Regions from separate parts of the Planococcus faecalis genome, predicted to be linked through region 1. Evidence: riboswitches for the same ligand, from Rfam matches in the RefSeq annotation. Region 1 holds a riboswitch; the other holds the start of a gene.
What was found. A riboswitch is a leader RNA that binds a small molecule or an ion and turns the genes downstream of it on or off. The one in region 1 is predicted to bind lysine.

Region 2: it holds a riboswitch for lysine, as region 1 does, so the genes downstream of both, AJGP001_RS05765 (Na+/H+ antiporter NhaC family protein) here and AJGP001_RS06965 (aspartate kinase) in region 1, are expected to answer to the same signal.

The regions. Positions count from the first base shown of each region.
Region 1 covers NZ_CP019401.1:1,393,365-1,396,617, forward strand. The annotation lists gene uvrC (excinuclease ABC subunit UvrC) at 1-1,163, shown strand, start outside; lysine riboswitch at 1,201-1,375, shown strand; gene AJGP001_RS06965 (aspartate kinase) at 1,502-2,731, shown strand; gene AJGP001_RS06970 (succinate dehydrogenase cytochrome b558 subunit) at 3,118-3,253, shown strand, end outside.
Region 2 covers NZ_CP019401.1:1,170,256-1,173,508, forward strand. The annotation lists gene AJGP001_RS05760 (bifunctional metallophosphatase/5'-nucleotidase) at 1-989, shown strand, start outside; lysine riboswitch at 1,061-1,241, shown strand; gene AJGP001_RS05765 (Na+/H+ antiporter NhaC family protein) at 1,351-2,925, shown strand; gene AJGP001_RS05770 (sodium-dependent transporter) at 3,120-3,253, shown strand, end outside.

The DNA.
Region 1 (3,253 bases):
AAAATCTGGAATTTGAACGCGCAAAAGAATACCGTGATCAAATTAATATGATTGAAACGGTGATGGAAAAACAAAAAATGGCGATGAATGATTTTACCAATCGCGATGTTTTTGCGTATGCTGTTGATAAAGGCTGGATGTGTGTGCAAGTCTTTTTTGTGCGACAAGGCAAACTAATTGAACGAGACGTATCGCTTTTCCCCTTGTACCGCGATCCGGAAGAGGAATTTTTAACGTATCTCGGGCAATTTTATGAAAAAGCCAACCATGTGAAACCGAATGAAATTTTAATTCCTGAAGCGGATGATCCGGACATGTTAAAAGAATGGCTAGGCGTTCGTGTACTCGTTCCACAACGAGGCAAGAAAAAAGAGCTGGTGGCACTTGCTAAGAAAAATGCGGAAGTGGCCATTAAAGAAAAATTCCAATTGTTAGAGCGACAAGAAGAACGAACCATTGGCGCGTGTACAGATTTGGGTGAGGCGATGAATATTGAAGTGCCTCTTCGCATCGAAGCTTTTGATAACTCGCATATTCAAGGCGCTGATGCAGTATCTGCAATGATTACGTTTATTGATGGCAAGCCTTCTAAAAAAGACTACCGCAAATACAAGACTCGGAATGCGTCAAAGCCGGATGATTACGCGGCGATGCGAGAAGTTATCCGTCGACGTTATTCACGTGTATTGAAAGACGGTTTACCTTTACCTGACCTGATTGTTATTGATGGAGGAAAAGGACAAATGGAGTCGGCACGTGAAATTTTAGAAGATGAACTCGGTTTATCTATCCCAATTGCGGGTCTAGCAAAAGACGCTAAGCACCAAACTTCTCAATTGCTGTATGGTTCACCTGCTGAAATTGTGCCACTAAAACGGACGAGTGAAGCTTTTTACTTGCTTCAACGGATTCAAGACGAAGTCCACCGTTTTGTTATTACGTTTCACCGTCAGTTACGTGGAAAAAATTCAATTCAATCAGCACTTGATGGGCTTGAAGGGGTTGGCCCCAAACGTAAGCAACAGCTACTGAAACATTTTGGTTCTGTTAAAAAAATCAAAGAAGCATCAGTAGAACAAATCCAAGAGGCAGGAATGCCAGAAGCGCTAGCAATCTCTATTGAACAGCATTTTAAACAAGGCACATTGCCAAGCGAGTCGTAACATGGTATCGTAGAAGAATAAGTAAATCACTTGGAAAAGTGATGATAGAGGCGCGAACGTCAATAGTAAGCATCTGGAGATTTGCAGAATCTGCGAAGGATGGTGAAAGGGATGGTCGCCGAAGTGTGCGTATGACTGCTATTACGCATGCTGGTTCTGCATTTAACAAGTGCAGAGCTGTCAGAGTCAATCTCTGGAGGGCTATCTCACATGGACGTTTTTTTCGTACATGATAAGAGGTAGTTTCCCGCGGTTGCGGGGAGCTACCTTTTTTTGTGTCTAGTGGCATGATCGCTAGTCATTTTGAGGGCCACATACTAAATGTGGGAGTGGATGGAATGAAAACGATCGTCATGAAATTTGGAGGAACTTCTGTCGCGACTCCAGAAAAAATTATCGGAGTTGCCAAACGAGCTATCCGTGAAAAACAAGCAGGCAAACGCGTAGTCATTGTTGTTTCGGCGATGGGTAAGACAACTGATACGTTGCTCGGATTAGCGGGAGAAATATCAGCGGAACCGCCAAAGCGAGAAATGGATATGTTACTGGCAACAGGTGAGCAAATTACGATTTCGTTATTGGCGATGGCTTTCAAGAAACTGGGTCATGAAGCTCTATCTTTTACTGGATGGCAGGCAGGAATTGAAACAGAATCCGTACCACGTAATGCACGCATCATTAAAATAAATACAGAACGTCTTGAACGTGTGTTGGAAAATGGTTATCTTTGTGTGGTTGCCGGTTTTCAAGGAGTGGATACAATTGGTAATATTACAACCCTTGGTCGCGGTGGATCGGATACGACTGCCGTTGCGCTTGCTGCAGCACTAAAAGCGGAAAAATGTGAGATTTATACAGATGTTAACGGTGTCTATACGTCAGATCCACGGTATGTAACAGGTGCACGCAAGTTACAACAAATTTCTTATGATGAAATGTTGGAACTTGCTAATCTCGGAGCGGGCGTACTACATCCGAGAGCGGTCGAATTCGCAAAAAACAATAACGTCCCATTATCTGTCAGAGCAAGTTATTCAGACGAGCCTGGCACAATCATACAAGAGGTGATCACTGTGGAGAAAAATTTAATCGTTAGAGGTGTGGCATTCGAACCAGGAATAGCGCGCGTAACTGTGAGTTACAAAAAGCCATTCAACGGATCTCTTGCTACTATTTTTACAAAGCTTGCTGAAAATCACATTGATGTGGATATTATTGTTCAAAGCATCAGTGATGAATTTCCACCGTCTGTCTCTTTTTCTATTAGCCAGGAAAGCCTTGAAGAAACACGCCGAGTTTTAACGGAAGCACAAGATGCCATTGGTTTTCTGACACTAAATGTAGAAGTCGGCTTATCGAAAGTGTCGATAGTAGGTTCAGGCATGGTATCGAATCCTGGAGTCGCAGCTCGGATGTTCGATATTTTAAGAAGCGAAGAAGTTCCGGTGAAGATGGTTAGTACCTCTGAAATAAAAATTTCAGTCGTTGTGCCAGAAGTAGATATGAACAAATCAGCGAATGCTTTACATGCAGCGTACGGATTGGCTGCGGTAGAAGTCCACTCATAAATAATGAATTCCTAATGTAATAAAAGCTAGTGAAAAAATTCACAAAATGTTCAAATTCTCAATGCTGATATAGTAATGATGTCTACACAGTGGTTTGTACTAGAATAGTTGGAAAGAGCGATTCTCAATTAGAGAATCGCTTTTTTGAGGGAATGCTGTTAAATCGATTCTATTTCGATACATTTCCTCTAGATAGAAGGTAATCGCCTGCGAAATCCATAAGCGCTATCGGTTTAAAGGAGTTATGTTGCCTTGACGCTCCTTGAGGGGGGGAGTACAATAAATATGTCATATTATTGTATCATGATGGTGCGTGGCTTCAGGTATAGTCATACGAATCGTCTGTCTTGAACGCTACCAATTAATGTTTTGAGGGGGGTAAAATTTTGGATAACAATCGTGAATTTTTTATGCGTAGGCTGCACTCATTGTTGGGAATTATTCCTATCGGTATATTCTTAACGCAGCACCTAATTGTCAACCATTTTGCTACACAGGGGGAAGAGGCATTCAACAAGGCAT
Region 2 (3,253 bases), 220 kb from region 1:
CTAAGCCCTATCATATTATCCGTACAACAAACGGAACACGGATTGGATTAGTAGGTGCAACCGCAGAGTTTACGCCTTTTTATCATAAACTGGGTTGGCGACTTACAGATGCCAAAGAATCTATTATTCAAGCAGTAAAAGAAATTGAAGAACACACCGATTTAATTATTTGCTTATCACATCTTGGCATTAAAGAAGACGAGTTATTGGTGGATCTTTGTCCACAAATCAATATTATTTTGGGGGCACATACGCATCATGTTTTTCATGAAGGCAAATGGCAAGGGGACACTTTGCTAGGTGCTGCAGGAAAATTCGGTTTTTACGTTGGTCATATTGCTGTAGCAGAAGCATTTGAAAAAACCACTGCGCAACTCGTTGAAGTGTCTCGGTTACGCGAAGAACAAGAAGGATTTGATGAACTGCTAATTGAGCAGGGAAAAATACAAATGAACGAGTTAGTTTTTCATAGCGACAAGACGCTAAAAGCAGAGTGGTTTAAAGATTCAGAGCTGGCAACTTTGTTTGGACAAGCGCTGATTGAATTTACAGAAGCCGATTGTGCGTTATTTAATGCCGGAATATTTATGGAAGATATGGCAAAAGGTGCGATGACTCGCTACAACTTTCATCAAATGTTGCCTCATCCAATCAACCCTTGTCTTGTCGAGCTAAGCGGAGCAGAGTTAAAGGAGATTTATTTGCAGTCTTTGAACTCAGAATGGCCACAGCTCGAGTTAAAAGGAATGGGATTCCGTGGCGCGGTATTTGGCAAGATGATTCATTTGAATATGGAAATTATGAATCACCGGTTTTATATCAATGGGCAACTAGCAGTGCACGATCAAACTTACCGGTTGGTTACGTTAGACATGTTAACGTTTGGCTACTTTTTCCCAAGCTTGAAAAGAGCGGCTAAGACATATTTTATGCCAGAGTTTCTGCGTGATGTGTTTAGCGAGTATTTTCATAGCAAAGCCTTGAAGTAGAAGGCCTATTCGGAATATAAACGCAGTTGATTTTATGGTGATTTTGGGCTATGCTAATAAAGAAATATATATTGGTGGGTAGAGGCTGCAGGACTGATCAGTAAGATGCGCGAGTTTGACCGCGTTGAACGCATCTGAAAGGAAGTTTTGCCGAAATCGATTTTCTAGGTCTAAGAAGATGGATTGGGGTCATTCTAAATAAGAATGTCACTGTCATTTGAGCAACAGCTTAAATGGGGAGCTACAGGGTTGTTTGATGTTCTAATGCACAGACGAATTGTAGAAGGCTGACTTTATCCAATTGGAGAGGTCGGCTTTTTTTATCTCATTTTTCACCCATCAAAAATTAGGAGGAGTTTTTATGGAGAATACGATTTTTTCGATTTTGCCGCCGATTATTGCAATCGTTATGGTACTTTTAACGCGTCGTGTGCTATTGTCGCTAGGTACCGGTATTGTAGCAGCAGCTGTAATATTGACATGGTTTGCACCACTTGATGCCTTACAAGAGCTTGTAACATCATTTACGATTATTTTTTGGGATGAAGGTTTCAATGCTTATAACGTCTTTATCATTCTTTTCTTGTTGTTGCTTGGCATTATTACAGCATTCGTTAGTTTATCAGGAGGCAGCCATGCTTTCGCTGAATGGGCTTCCACACGTATCAAGTCGCGAAGAGGGGCGAAGGTTCTAACAGTAGTTCTTGGAATTGTGATCTTCATCGATGACTATTTCAATGCTTTAGCTGTAGGACAAGTTGCACGTCCAATTACTGATCGTTACAAAGTGTCACGCGCTAAGCTCGCATACTTTATCGATTCGACTGCTGCACCTGTTTGTGTCGTTTCTCCCGTATCAAGTTGGGGAGCTGCAATTATTGGGATTATTGCGACGATTTTAGCAGGACAAACTTTTGTTGAATATTCCGCACTAGAAGCTTTCTTATGGATGGCACCGATGAACTTTTATGTAGTCGCTTCTCTAGCTATTGTCTTTTTTGTTGCTATTCGTGATGTTGATTTTGGTGAAATGAAGAAACATGAAGTGCTTGCGATTACGGAAGGACAACTTTTTGATCCTAACAAAACCATTCCAGGTGAAATGAAAGAAGATTTTCCAACTCATTCACATGGACATGTTAGAGATTTATTACTACCAATTTTATTGTTGATTGTTGGTACAGTAGGAGCAATGATATGGACGGGCTATCAGAACGCAGATCAAGTATTTGATATTTGGTTGATTTTTGAAAATACAGATGTGCCAGCTTCCTTATTAACAGGTGGTGTGCTAGGTGCATTAACGTCCATTATCTTATACGTTATGCAAATGAAAAAGAACGAAACAGCTAATGTGGGCTGGATTGGCAAAGGCATTTGGGCAGGTATCAAATCAATGATGGGTGCAGTGCTAATCTTGATTTTTGCTTGGTCGCTGACTTCTTTGATCGGGTTACTTGAAACGGGTGCATATTTAGCAGGCGTTGTGTCTGAAGGCAATGTTCCGACAGCTATTCTTCCCTTTTTACTGTTTGTGTTAGCGGGTGTTATGGCTTTTTCTACAGGAACATCGTGGGGGTCTTTCGGTATTTTATTACCGATTGCCGGTACAATTATGATTGAGGCTGACCCATCCTTATTATTGCCAGCGTTATCAGCAGTGTTAGCAGGAGCGGTTTTTGGTGATCATTGTTCACCGATTTCCGATACGACGATCTTGTCTTCGACAGGAGCGGGAAGCAATCATATGGACCATGTCTTAACTCAGATACCGTATGCGTTAACCGCTGCAGGTATTGCTGCAATTGGGTACATTGTCATAGGTTTCACTGGTTCGCTATTGATTTCGTTAGGCGTAGTCTTAGCCGTGTTAGCCGTTCTCTTTGTTGTCTGGTCACAACGAACAACTATTATTGAAAAACAACAAAATATATAATGAAATCAAGGCAGAGAAGCTATTTCTCTGCCTTTTTACTTTTGCTGCAATAGTTTTTTCGAATTATATTGTGAAATCGTCTTTACATTAAAGCGCTCTCTCGGTATACTATTTTTAGATTAGTTAATAATCTGAAAACAAACAAAATTCCTATTTTTATGTAAATAGAATGGGAATACAGAGGGGGAAGAGTGATGGAACGTTCGCAATGGGGTACACGTGCCGGCTTTATCATGGCAGCTGTCGGCTCTGCAATTGGTCTTGGTAACATTTGGCGTTTTCCGTATGTTGCCTTTGAAAATGGTGGGGGTGCCTTTTTCATACCGTA